3 regions of the Streptomyces sp. NPDC017202 genome follow, and region 3 is predicted to be linked to each of the others. Evidence: riboswitches for the same ligand, from Rfam matches in the RefSeq annotation. Region 3 holds a riboswitch; each other region holds the start of a gene.
The links. Region 3 has a riboswitch for cobalamin ahead of ACH4N1_RS01405 (prenyltransferase/squalene oxidase repeat-containing protein). Riboswitches for the same ligand answer to the same signal wherever they lie in the genome.
Positions count from the first base shown of each region.

Region 1: another riboswitch for cobalamin. It lies ahead of ACH4N1_RS33595 (energy-coupling factor ABC transporter permease); the one in region 3 lies ahead of ACH4N1_RS01405 (prenyltransferase/squalene oxidase repeat-containing protein).
Region 2: another riboswitch for cobalamin. It lies ahead of ACH4N1_RS26130 (cobalamin biosynthesis protein); the one in region 3 lies ahead of ACH4N1_RS01405 (prenyltransferase/squalene oxidase repeat-containing protein).

Region 1 is NZ_JBIRNP010000033.1:22,294-26,625, forward strand. Features, by position in the region: gene ACH4N1_RS33575 (ABC transporter ATP-binding protein) at 1-314, shown strand, start outside; gene ACH4N1_RS33580 (energy-coupling factor ABC transporter ATP-binding protein) at 456-1,286, opposite strand; gene cbiQ (cobalt ECF transporter T component CbiQ) at 1,283-2,032, opposite strand; gene ACH4N1_RS33590 (energy-coupling factor ABC transporter substrate-binding protein) at 2,039-2,506, opposite strand; gene ACH4N1_RS33595 (energy-coupling factor ABC transporter permease) at 2,503-3,210, opposite strand; cobalamin riboswitch at 3,240-3,425, opposite strand; gene ACH4N1_RS33600 (PP2C family protein-serine/threonine phosphatase) at 3,642-4,332, opposite strand, start outside.
Region 2 is NZ_JBIRNP010000016.1:56,498-60,829, forward strand. Features, by position in the region: gene ACH4N1_RS26110 (alpha/beta hydrolase) at 1-176, opposite strand, end outside; gene ACH4N1_RS26115 (class II aldolase/adducin family protein) at 456-1,157, opposite strand; gene ACH4N1_RS26120 (anion permease) at 1,380-2,627, shown strand; gene ACH4N1_RS26125 (hypothetical protein) at 2,662-2,883, shown strand; cobalamin riboswitch at 3,028-3,160, shown strand; gene ACH4N1_RS26130 (cobalamin biosynthesis protein) at 3,261-4,229, shown strand; gene ACH4N1_RS26135 (cobyric acid synthase) at 4,226-4,332, shown strand, end outside.
Region 3 is NZ_JBIRNP010000001.1:341,805-346,136, forward strand. Features, by position in the region: gene ACH4N1_RS01390 (class I SAM-dependent methyltransferase) at 1-299, opposite strand, end outside; gene ACH4N1_RS01395 (glycosyltransferase family 4 protein) at 293-1,750, opposite strand; gene ACH4N1_RS01400 (TetR family transcriptional regulator) at 1,961-2,602, shown strand; cobalamin riboswitch at 2,712-2,845, shown strand; gene ACH4N1_RS01405 (prenyltransferase/squalene oxidase repeat-containing protein) at 2,953-4,179, shown strand; gene ACH4N1_RS01410 (SCO2322 family protein) at 4,176-4,332, shown strand, end outside.

The DNA of each region.
Region 1 (4,332 bases), on a different contig from region 3:
CCCTCGCCCGCGCCCTGCTCGCCCGGCCCCGCGTCCTCGTCTGCGACGAGATCACCTCCGGCCTCGACCCGGTCACCCGGCGCGGCATCCTCGACCTCCTCGCCGGCCTCGTGCGCGACGGTGACGGCCTCGCCCTGGTCCTCGTCACGCACGACCTGGACACCGCGCGCCTCGCCGACCGCATCGCCGTACTGGAGGCGGGAGAACTGGTCGAACAGGGCCCGGCACAGCGGATACTGACGGCCCCCCGGCATCCGTTCACCGTCTCGCTGACGGAGGCCGCGGCACGTCCGGGGGCGGGCACGCGTCCGTGACGGGAGTCAGGGGCCGGGATGCCCGCCGGGCGTGCCGGCCGGCCCGGCCGTGACACCCGGCGGTACCCGGGCCGTGACACCCGGCGGTACCGAAGAGGGGCGGCCGCCCGGCGGTACCGGGCCGGGCCCCCGGTCGCGGGCTCAGCCCCCGGCCAGCAGCGCCGCCAGGTCCTCCGGGCTGCGCGGTCCGACCCTCCCTCCGGACAACAGGCCCTGACCGGCGAGCAGTCGGGCGACCGCGATGCCCCAGGGCAGGCGCAGGCCCGCCTCGTGGAGCAGGTCCGTGCGGGCCAGCGAGACGTCCGCCGGACCGGTGTGCGCGCCGGACGGGGTGAGCAGGGCCGCGTCGTCGGCCCAGCGCAGGGCGAGATCGACGTCGTGGGTGGCCATCACCACCGTCGTACCGGACGCGCGCAGCCCGTCCAGCGTGGCGAGCAGCCGTTCCTGGCCGTCCGGGTCGAGCCCGGCGGTCGGCTCGTCGAGGATCAGCACGCGCGGCCGCATCGCGACGGCGCCCGCGATCGCGGTCCGCTTGCGCTGTCCGTAGGACAGCAGGTGAGTGGGCCGGTCGGCCAGGGCGGTGATGTCCAGCGCGGCGAGCGCCTCCTCCACCCGGGTCCGCACCTCGGCGTCGGGCAGCCCCAGGTTCAGCGGCCCGAACGACACGTCCTGGGCGACGGACGCGGCGAACAGCTGGTCGTCGGGGTCCTGCACCACCAGCTGCACGGTCGTCCGCAGCCGGGTCAGCCCCTTGCGGTCGTACCCCACCGGCCGTCCCTCGACCGTCAACGTGCCGGTCCGCGGGCGCAGTCCGCCGCTGAGCAGCCGCATCAGGGTCGTCTTCCCGCTGCCGTTGCGGCCCAGCAGGGCGAGGGCGCGCCCCGCGCGTACCGTGAAGTCGAGATCCTCGAGCACGGCCGGGCCGTCCTCGTACCCGAAGGAGACACCCCGCAGGGCGACCAGCTCGCTCATGACAGGGGCCTTTCCAGGACGAGGGTGAGGGCGGCCAGAGCCACCAGGAGGGCGGCCGCGGCCACCGTGAAGCGCGCGGAGACGCGGGCCTCGGGCACCAGGACGCGCAGGGTGCCGTCGTAACCGCGTCCGGCGAGCCCGGCCTGCAGCCGCGCCGCCCGGTCGAAGGCCCGCACGAACGCGGTGGCGCCGAGCCCGGCGAGCGAACGCCACTCGGCGGCCCGGCTCGTGTGCCCGAGCCGGGCCGCCTGCGCCTCCCGGATCCGGCGCATCGAGTCCAGCAGCAGGAAGCTCATGCGGTACGTCACCAGGGCGACGTCGACGACCGGCGCGGGCACGCCCGCCCTCACCAGGCGGGGCAGCAGATCCGACATGGGCGTGGTGAACGCGAACAGCAGCACGCCGAGTGAGGCGGCCGAGGTGCGCAGCATCAGCTCCCCGGCCCGCACCGGGCCACCGTCGGCCGGGGACACGAACCCGTCGGGCCCGCCCACCTGGACGAGGAGGGTGAGCGCGCCCGTAGCGCAGAAGCCCAGCGGGACCCGGTAGGCGCGCCACAGCCGGCGGGGCGGCACCCCCGCCGGACCCAGCAGCAGGGCGAGTGCCGTCAGCAGTACCAGGGCCGCGCCCGGCCAGGGCGGCAGGGAGACCGCGAGCAGGGTGAGGCCGAGCCCCAGCACGGCCTTGTCCACGGGATGGCGGTGGCGCCAGCGACTGCTGTGCGCCGCCGCGTCGATCGGCAGCACGTCCGATCAGACCCGTTCCTGCGGGGACTTGCCGGCGTCGGGCGCGCTCACGTCGTCCCGTGCCTCGGCCCCGTCCCGTGCCTCGGCCCCGTCCCGTGCCTCGGCCCCGTCCCGTGCCTCGGCCCCGTCCCGTGCCTCGGCCCCGTCCTGTTTCTCCTCCAGGCGGGCCAGCGCCCGCAGTTCGCCCTGGCGGCGGCCACGGCGCACCCCGAAGTAGTAGGCGAGGACGCCCGCGCCCAGGGCCGCCTGGAGGGAGAACAGCGCCGACTCGATCTCCCCGGACGGAGGCTCGTACAGGGGCGAGAACCACGGCTCGTAGTCCGGCTCCAGCTCGGTGATCGCCGTCTCCGCCTCGCCGTCGGAGCCGGTGAACGGCTGCTCCTTGTGGTCACCGAGACCCAGGGCCAGCGGCAGCACCGCGAGCGCGAGCACGGCGAGCAGCAGCAGGAGGTTGATCTTCGTGTTCCGCTTCACCGGGTCACCGCCCCGGTCGTGTCCGGCTTCCGGTTCCGGCCCCCGGTCACCAGCACGCCCAGCCGGGTCAGTTCGCCCTTGCTGGACTGCACGAGGAGACGCATCACCAGGACGGTGAGGAGCCCCTCGCTCACGGCCAGCGGGATCTGCGTGACGGCGAAGATGGACCCGAACTTGCCGAGCGCGCCCAGGAACCCGCTGCTCGGGTCGGGGAACGCCAGCGCCAGCTGCACGCTGGTCACGCAGTAGGTGGACAGGTCGGCGACGAACGCGCCGGCGAACACCGTGACCATCAGCGGCAGGCCGTAGTGCCGCAGCAGGCGGTACACGCCGTATCCGGCCCACGGTCCGACGATCGCCATCGAGAACACGTTGGCGCCGAGCGTGGTCAGGCCACCGTGCGCGAGCAGCAGGGCCTGGAAGAGCAGGGTGATCGTGCCCAGCACGGCCATGATCGGCGGCCGGAACAGGACGGCGCCCAGGCCGGTGCCGGTGGGGTGCGAGCAACTCCCGGTCACCGACGGGAGCTTGAGTGCGGACAGGACGAACGTGAAGGCGCCGGAGGCACCGAGCAGCAGTGTGCTCTCGGGATGCTCCCTGACTTCACGGGTGAGCGACCGGGCTCCGTGGACGACGAACGGCGCCGACGCGACGCTCCAGGCGACCGCGTGCGCCGGAGGCAGAAAACCCTCGGCTATGTGCATGGCTCAGCAGACCCTCTCCAGCACCTCGTGGATGGTTGACGCGCCTTGGCCGGTCTCCTGGCTGACGGGTACCACCGCCCGTGCTCCGCCTTCCCGGGTCCGTGAGGACCCAGTGGCTGCCCGCGAGGGCCGGAGCCGGACTTCCCGATCACAGTGGCGAGGGCCGCACCGGCATCACACCGGATTTCCCGTTCACCAAGGCGTGGTGACAGTAGTGCGAGGACAGGGGCGGTGACAAGCGGGAACGGGGGCGCACGGGCGGCGGACGCGGGGTGCCGGCCCGGCGCACACCGGCCCCGCCGGGGCCGCACCGGGGCCGCGCGGACACCGGTCGGCGGCCCTTTCGGCCGGGGTGCACCGGCCGGTCGGCGGCCGTGCCGGTTCCGGCACACCGGTCGGTCGGCGGCCGTGCCGGTCCGGAATCCGGAGGGTCAGCGGCCGTGCCAGTCCAGGCACACCACGAGCGCGTCGTCCTCCGTCACGGACCCGCCGCGGTGCCCCGCCAGTTCGCGCAGCACGGCACGCGGGACCTCGGCCGCCGGCAGCAGCCGGGTGGCGGTGATCGCGCGGGCCAGGGCGGCGTCCCCGTACGTCCCTCCACCGGGCGGGGACACGGCGTGGACGCCGTCGCTGACGAACACCAGCCGGTCCTCGGGCTCCACCTGGAACGGCTGCGCCACGTAGTCGGTCTCCTCGAACATGCCCAGCGGCAACTGGGCGTCCAGGTCGACGGGTTCGACGGTGCCCGCCCGCAGCCGCAGCAGCCGCGGTGAGCCGGCGTCCACCACCTGGGCCCGGCCCGTGGCGACGTCGACCTCCAGCATCAGCACCGGCAGGTGGCGGCGGCCCCGGTAGTGGGCGTGCACCGCCTGGTCGGCCAGCGCCGCCTGGTCGGCGATCGGGAGGCCGGCCCGCCGCGCGTTGCGCAGCGCGCTGACCGCCAGGTTCGTCAGCAGCGACGCCTCCGTGCCGTCGCCCATGCCGTTGTTGACGTACAGGGTGAGGCGGTCGTCCGTCGCGGACCAGTCGAAGTTGTCGCCGCGGACGGCGTAGGCGGGCTCCAGCTGGGCGCCGAGCGCGTATTCGGGGCCGGTGCCGGAGCGGGCCGGGAGGAGCTGCCAC
Region 2 (4,332 bases), on a different contig from region 3:
AGGATCACCCGGCCGTCGGCCGTGCCGTGCACGGTGAGCCGGGGTTCGGTGGGCAGGGGGCGGCCGGGTGACGCCTTCAGCGCCGCGTCGCTGGCGAGGCGGCCCGCGGCCACGCTTGCGGCGCCGGCGGCCAGGGCCGCGGCTGCGGTGACGGCGGTCGCCGTGACGGTGCGCACGCGTCCAGTGTCCCGGCCGATCCCGCCGAGGGCCAGCGGTGGAGGGGGCCGGGGGGCGGACGGGTGGCCGCGCGCCCGGCGGCCCGCGCGCCCGCGGCGGGCGGCCCGCGGCTGGCCGCCGTCACCGTGACCGGACGGGCCCGCACGGCGGAGCTCGCGGCGGCCCGCCCGGCGGAGCCGCGTATCGCCACGCCCCGGCCTCGGGACCGGCCGCCGGACCGCCGGACCGCTGAGCCGCCGAGGACGTCGGGGTCCTGTCGGCGGCCCCGGTGCGTCGCCTCAGCGGTTCTGCCCGTAGCCCCGCAGGCGTTCCGCGACCTCCCCCAGCTGGTCGTCGGTCAGCAGGTTCGGGGTGCGGCCCGGGACGGACGAGGCGGTCAGCCACAGCCGGCACATCCACTCCAGCTGGGCCGTGCGGTCGTAGGCCTGGTCGAGGGTGGTGCCGTAGGTGAGGGTGCCGTGGTTCTGGAGGAGGCAGGCGGTGCGGTCGGTGAGGGCGTGCAGGAGGTTGCGGGCGAGTTCCTCGGTGCCGTAGGTCGCGTAGGGGGCGACGCGGACGGGGCCGCCGAGGGCGGCCGTCATGTAATGGACGGACGGGAGTTCGCTCACGAGGGTCGAGACGGCGGTGGCGTGCACGGCGTGGGTGTGGACGACGGCGCGGGCGTCGGTGGTGCGGTGGACGGCGAGGTGCATGGGCAGTTCGCTGGTCGGGGTGAGGGTGCCGAGGACCTGCCGGCCGTCGAGGTCGACGCCGGTGACGTCGTCCGGGGTGAGGCGGTCGTAGGGGACGCCCGAGGGGGTGACCAGGACGAGGTCCCCGACGCGGACCGAAACGTTGCCGGAGGTGCCGACGACGAGCCGGTCGGCGACGGTGCGGCGGGCCGTCGCCACGAGCTGTTCCCAGGCGTGTGCGACCTCCCCGTCACGGAGGTCTCGGGGGTCGTGGATGCCGTCACCGGTGTCGCGTCGCTGCTCTGCCATGCCCGCGATCCTGCCAGGTGACGAACGTCTCTTTCGCGGCCTTCCAGGACCCCCGGAGAAGGGGGCGCGGGACCCGGGCCCGTGCGGCGTCCGGGGTGTCACGGCGAAGCGGAATGAACTCCGCCGATTGTGGACACCATGAAGCCCGTCCCAGTTCACCTTCCGTTCACTCGGGTTACCTACGTTCATCCAGCCAATGACCTCGAACGATTGCCTGGGTAAATGGAAAGCTTCTCGCTGATCCTCGCGATTGTGGTAGTGACCGCACTCGCGTTCGATTTCACGAACGGTTTCCACGACACCGCCAACGCGATGGCCACCACCATCTCGACCGGTGCCCTCAAGCCCAAGGTCGCGGTGGCCATGTCCGCCGTTCTGAACCTTGTAGGCGCCTTCCTCTCCGTGGAGGTCGCCAACACGATCTCCAAGGGTCTCGTCGACGAGACCGGCATCCGTCCCGAGGTCATCTTCGCCGCCCTGGTCGGCGCGATCCTCTGGAACCTGATGACCTGGCTGGTCGGACTGCCGTCCAGTTCCTCGCACGCCCTGATGGGCGGCCTGATCGGCGCCACCATCGCCTCGGCGGGCGCCGGCGCGGTCCACGGCGACGTGCTCGTCACCAAGGTCCTGATCCCGGCCATCGCCGCGCCGATCGTCGCGGGCGTCGCGGCGATGCTCGCCACCCGGCTGTCGTACGCGCTGGGCAGGAAGGCCGACGGCAAGGCCGCCGCCAAGGGCTACCGGACCGGCCAGATCGCCTCCGCCGGCCTGGTCTCGCTCGCCCACGGCACCAACGACGCGCAGAAGACGATGGGCATCATCACCCTCGCCCTGGTCGCCGGCGGCGCCGTCGCCCCCGACTCCGACCCGCCGCTGTGGGTCATCCTGTCCGCGGGCCTGGCGATCGCGCTCGGCACCTACCTCGGCGGCTGGCGCATCATCCGCACCATGGGCAAGGGCCTGACCGACCTCCAGCCGCAGCAGGGCTTCGCCGCCCAGACCAGCGCGGCCACCGTCATCCTGGCCTCCTCCCACCTCGGCTTCTCGCTCTCCACCACGCACTCGGTGTCCGGCTCGGTGATGGGCGCGGGCCTCGGCCGCAAGGGCGGCGTCGTCCGCTGGTCGACCGCGACCCGGATGTTCGTGGCCTGGGGCCTGACGCTGCCGGCCGCGGCCCTGGTCGGCGCCCTCGCCGAGTACGTGACCGGCCTCGGCGACTGGGGCACGGCGCTCGTCGCGGTGTTCCTCATCGCCTCCAGCGCGGCGATCTGGAAGATCTCGCGGCGCGAGGTCATCGACCACACGAACGTCGTCGACGCGGACGAGGAACCGGCCGGCGTGGTCACCACCGCGATCGCCGCCGTGACCCCGCCCCCGGCGGGCACGGTCGCCGAGGACCTCACGGCCACCATCCCCGCCCCGGCGGCGGAGCCGGCTCCGCCGGCCGCTCCCACCGTCACCACCGTCTGAGTCCCGCCCCCACCGGTACGAAGGAAGAAGCAGCATGAAGATCGACTGGGCGGCTCTCGGCTCCGTCTTCGGCGTCAGTCTCGTCGTCACCGTGGCCCTCGTGGCCCTCTTCACCCTCGGCATCATGGGCCTCTCCCGCCGCGAACGGGCCGCGGCCCAGGGCGGCTCCGCCACCCTGGCCGTCACCGGCGCGTACGCGTGCTTCGCGGCGTGCGCCGGGGCGGTGGCCTACGGGATCTCGCTGATCGTCGCCTGACGGACCGGCACGCACACACGCGCGTGGGGCGCGGGACGGACCACCGTCCCGCGCCCCACGCGTGCGTGACGGCCGTGACCGGCGGTGTGTGGGGTTCTGCACACTGTCCCGCCCCAGGTCAACAGCGAGTTGACGGCCGTTCCGGGCCCGTGGTGGACTGCCGGGGCCATGTACGGCGACAGAAGAGGAAGCCGGTGTGAATCCGGCGCGGTCCCGCCACTGTCACCGGGGTAGACACCCCCGGGAGCCAGGAACTCTCGTCGCCGGTCTCGTCGAACCAGGGCGTGGACACCCTGAGTGAGGACATATCGCCATGCTCGGCTGCCGTTCGAGGTACCGCACCAGGTCGCTGCCCGGCCCGTCGGCCGGCTGAGCCGATGGGTGCCGATCGCCGATACGCGTACGGTGCCGCCGCCGGCCTCCTGGGGGACCTCCTCCTCGGCGATCCGCGCCGGGGGCATCCGGTCGCCGTGTTCGGGCGGGCCGCGGCCGGCGTGGAACGGGTGCTGTGGCGGGACCACCGCGGGTGGGGCGCGCTGCACACCGCCGTGTGCGCCGGCGGCGCCGTGGCCCTCGGAGCCCTCGCCTCCCGTGCCGTACGCCGCTCCCCCGCCGCCTCCGTCGCGTTGACCGGTGCCGCCGTGTGGGCCGTCGTCGGCGGGACCTCACTGGTACGGGAGGCCCGGAGCATCGGGCGGGCCCTGGAAGCGGGGGACGTCGAGGGCGCGCGGGCACGGCTGCCGCACCTGTGCGGACGGGACCCGCAGGCCCTGGACGCCGACGGCATCGCCCGCGCGGTCGTCGAGTCCGTCGCCGAGAACACCTCCGACGCGGTCGTGGGCGCCCTGGTGTGGGGGGCCGTCGGCGGCGTGCCGGGACTGCTCGGGTTCCGGGCCGTCAACACCCTGGACGCCATGGTCGGCCACCGCTCGCCGCGCCACCTCCGCTTCGGGTGGGCGTCGGCCCGGCTGGACGACGTCGCCGGATGGCCGGGGGCGCGGCTGACCGCCGTCCTTGCCGCCGTCGCCGGTGACGACCCGCGCGGGGCGGTGCGGGCCTGGCGGGCCGACGCGCGCAGGCATCCCAGCCCCAACGCCGGTCCCGTGGAGGCGTCGTTCGCCGGTGCCCTCGGGGTGCGGCTGGGCGGGACGCTGTCGTACGCCGGGCGCGTCGAACACCGGCCCGTGCTGAACGGGGAGCGGGGGCGGCCCGTCGTGGCCCACGACATCGAACGTGCCGCGCGGCTCTCCCGCCGCGTCGGCCTGCTCGCGCTCGGCGTCACCGTCGCCGCGCGCGTCGTCTCCGCGGGTGTCCTCGCGGCGAGAGCGAAGGGGCGTACGTCATGAGCGGGGGTCTCCTCGTCGCCGGCACCACCTCGGACGCCGGCAAGAGCGTCGTCACGGCCGGGATCTGCCGGTGGCTGGTGCGGCAGGGGGTCAAGGTGGCGCC
Region 3 (4,332 bases):
GGGATGTGCTCCATCACCTCGGAGATGATGACGACGTCGAAGGACTCGTCGGGGAAGGGCAGCGCGAGGGCGTCGCCCTCCATCGCGGTGGCGGTGGCGCCCTCGGGGGCCTCGCCCGCCTCCTTCATCGCCGCGAACCACTTGGCGACCTCGCGGATCTCCTCGCCGTTCTGGTCCAGCGCGACGACCTGGGCACCGCGCCGGTAGCACTCGAAGGCGTGGCGTCCCGCCCCGCAGCCGAGGTCCAGGACACGGTCGCCCGGGGCGAGCGGGAACCGGGAGAAGTCGACGGTCAGCACGTGGCCCTGCTTTCGCGATCGGATGCGGCGTCGGCGTCGGGGACGACGTCCGCGGGCGGGGATGCGGGGGGTGATACGGAAGCGGAGGGAGAGGCGGGGGCGGAGGTGCGGGGTGCCGGCCGCGGGCCGGACGGGCGGGACCGTCCGCCACCGGCCCGTTCGACGGCCTCGCGGTACCGCTCGACGGTGCCCTCGGCGGCGCGCGCCCAGGTGAACCGCTCCAGCACCCGCCGGCGTCCGGCCGCGCCCAGCCGGGCCCGCAGCGCCGGGTCGCCGAGCAGCCGGGCCAGCGCGGCGGCCAGCGCTCCCGCGTCGCCCGGCGGTACGGCCAGGCAGGTCTCCCCGTCCGGTCCGGCGACCTCGGGGGTGGCGCCGCCGGTGGTGGCGACGAGGGGGGTGCCGGTCGCCATGGCCTCCGCGGCCGGCAGCGAGAAGCCCTCGTAGAGGGAGGGCACGCAGGCGACCTCCGCCGACCGCACCAGGTCGACGAGTTCGGCGTCGGAGATGCCCTTGACGAACTCGATGGCGCCGTGGAGGCCGTAGCGTTCCACCGCGGCGGCGACGGGGCCCTCCTGCGGGCGCTTGCCGACGACGACGAGGTGGGCGTCCGGCTGCTCGGTACGGACCTTGGCCAGCGCCTCGACGAGGAAGACCAGGCCCTTGAGCGGCACGTCCGCGCTGGACGTCGTGACGATGCGGCCCGGCACGACGGGCACCGACGGGTCGGGCGCGAACAGGTCGGTGTCGGCGCCGATGTGGACGACGTGGATGCGGTCGTCGCGGACCCCGAGGTGGTCGACGATCTCCTGGCGGGAGGTCCCGGAGACGGTGAGCACGGACGGCAGGCGGCGGGCGACGCGCTTCTGCATGCGGGTGAAGGCGTACCAGCGGCGCACCGAGGCGCGGCGCTTCCAGCCCTCGGCCGCGTCCAGCTCCAACTGCCGGTCGACGGTGATGGGGTGGTGGATGGTGGTGACCAGGGGTGCGCCGACGTCGCCCAACAGGCCGTAGCCGAGGGTCTGGTTGTCGTGCACGACGTCGAACTCGCCGCGACGGGCCCGCAGATGGCGGCGGGCGCGCAGGGAGAAGGTCAGCGGTTCGGGGAAGCCGCCGGTCCACATCGTGGCCACTTCGAGGGCGTCGATCCAGTCGCGGTACTCGTCGCGCTCCGGGGTGCGGAAGGGGTCGGGCTGACGGTAGAGGTCCAGGCTGGGCAGCTCGGTGAGGGACAGCCGGCCGTCGTGGTCCCCGTCGAGGACCGGGTAGGGCTGGGAGCCGATGACCTCGACGCGGTGGCCGAGCCGGACCAGTTCGCGCGAGAGGTGGCGGACGTAGACGCCCTGGCCGCCGCAGAACGGGTTCCCCTTGTAGGTGAGGAGCGCGATGTCGAGCGGTCGCCCGCCGTCCGCGGCGAGGTCCTGGGACCCCGCCTGACTGGCCTCAGCGGTCACTCCGGGCCCCCTTCTGCCTGCACTGTCCCGCGAGACTACGACGGGACGCTAATCTAGAACAAGTTTCAGACTTGATCGTCCGGGAGGCTCCGAATCTACCGGCAGGTAAGGACGCTGTGAGCAGTGGATCAGGTGATTCACGCCACGGCCCGGCGCCCTGTGTCCGCTGAGCGATCCCACGCCCTCACCGACCGTCACGGAACGGGACCCATGCCTGCGCAAGCCAAGGGGGACAAGGTGGACACCAGCGTCCGGCGCCCCTCCGCCGCCCCCCTCACCGAGCGGCAGGAGGCCCGCCGCCGCCGCATCCTGCACACGAGCGCGCGGCTGGCGAGCCGGGGCGGGTTCGACGCGGTGCAGATGCGGGAGGTCGCCGAGTCCTCGCAGGTGGCCCTGGGCACGCTCTACCGCTACTTCCCGTCCAAGGTGCACCTGCTGGTCGCCACCATGCAGGACCAGTTGGAGCGCCTGCACGGCACGCTGCGGAAGAAGCCCCCGGCGGGCGACACCCCTTCCGCCCGCGTCGCCGAGACCCTGATGCGCGCCTTCCGGGCCCTCCAGCGCGAGCCCCATCTCGCCGACGCGATGGTGCGCGCCCTCACCTTCGCCGACCGCAGCGTCTCGCCCGAGGTCGACCAGGTCTCCCGCCAGACCACCGCGATCATCCTCGACGCGACGGGCCTGGCCGACCCCACCCCGTACCAGCTCTCCGCGGTCCGCGTCATCGAACACACCTGGCACTCGGCCCTCATCGCCTGGCTCTCGGGCCGCGCCTCCATCGCCCAGGTCCGCAGCGACATCGAGACGGCCTGCCGCCTGATCGACGTGCCGGAGCCGGGGGCGCGGGAGTAGCGCTCCCCCGGGGCCCGCCACCGCTCCCCCAGGGCCCGCCACCGCTCGCACCACCGCTCCTTCCGCCGTCCGCCCGTCCTCACGGGCGGCCCTCAGGGCCTTTCCTACGGCCGAGTACAGTGGCCCCGTCGTCATCACACCCGTACGGGGGAAAGCCGGTGCAATTCCGGCGCTGACCCGCAACCGTGAGCCACCGGACACCGTGGCCAGCCGGACTGCCCCGACGGGACGTGACCGGCTCACGTGCGTCGGCGCCGCCGCCGCACGGGCACCGTCGAGGTATGCGGAGCCGAGCCGCCGGGGTGTCCCGCGCTGCCCGGCCCCCTGACAGGGAGAGGCACCCGCCGATCATGAACGTCCGCCGCAGCGCCGCCGTCCTGGCCGCCACCGCAGTGATCGGCGCCGCCACGCCCGCCGTGGCCGCGTCCCCGTCGCCGACCCCGTCCGTGGCGGTCCCGTCCGGTCTGTACGGCACCACCGACCCGACGTACGACGGTGTCTGGCGCCAGTCGCTCGCGCTGCTCGCCCAGGACACGGTCGGGGTGAAGCCGGCGGAGAAGGCCGTGGACTGGCTGACCGGGCAGCAGTGCGCGAACGGCTCCTTCGCCGCGTTCCGCGCCGATCCCGCCCAGGCCTGCGACGCCAAGCTGATGGTCGACACCAACAGCACCGCCGCCGCCGTACAGGCCCTCGCGGCCCTCGGCGGTCACGAGGCCGCGGCGAAGAAGGCCGTCGGCTGGCTGAAGTCCGTGCAGAACGCGGACGGCGGCTGGGGGTACGCCCCCGGCGGCGCCAGCGACACCAACTCGACGGCCGTCGTCGTCGGCGCGCTGGCCGCGGCCGGGGAGAAGCCCGCCGAGGTCGTCAAGGGCGGGAAGTCGCCGTACGACGCCCTGGTCGGGTTCGCGCTGCCCTGTGACGACGGTGGCGCCTTCGCCTACCAGCCCGACAAGCAGGGCGCGTTGGCGGCCAACGCGGACGCGACGGCCGCGGGCGTCCTCGGCGCGCTCGGCGAGGGCCTGGCGGCCGGCGCCGGGAAGAAGGCGGCCGCGACCGCCTGTGCCGCCCCCGCCACCCCGCGGCAGGCCGCCGCCAACGGTGCCGCCTACCTGGCGAAGGCCGTCGCGAAGGACGGGTACCTGACCTCGGTGCTCCCCGGCGCCGAGAACCAGCCGGACTACGGCAACACCGCCGACGCCGTGGTCGCGCTCGCCGCGCAGGGCGGCGCCGGGCAGGCGGGCAAGCCGCTGGCCTGGCTCCAGCGCAACGCCGCCGCCTGGGCGAAGCAGAGCGGCCCCGCCGCCTGGGCCCAACTGGTCCTCGCCGCCCACGCGACGGGCACCGACCCGCGCGCGTTCGGCGGCACGGACCTGGTCGCCGCCCTGAACGCGACGGGCCCGGCCCCGCAGGCCACCGGCGCCGCGCGGCAGGACGGCGCGAACGGGACCGACGACACGGACGGGGCGAGGGAGGACTCCGAGGACGGCTTCGGCGTCTGGTGGACCGTCGGCGTCTTCCTCGTCGCCGGTGTCGGCATCGGCTTCCTGATCAGCGGCCGCAGGAAGCAGCAGCCGTGATACGCCGTCTCGGCGCCCTGCTCGCCGCCGCGCTGTTCCTGGGTCTGGCCGGCACCGGCCCGGCGCAGGCGGCCGGTTACCGCTACTGGTCGTTCTGGGACCGCGACGGCGACCGCTGGGTCTACGCCACCGAGGGCCCCGCCACGGCCCGCC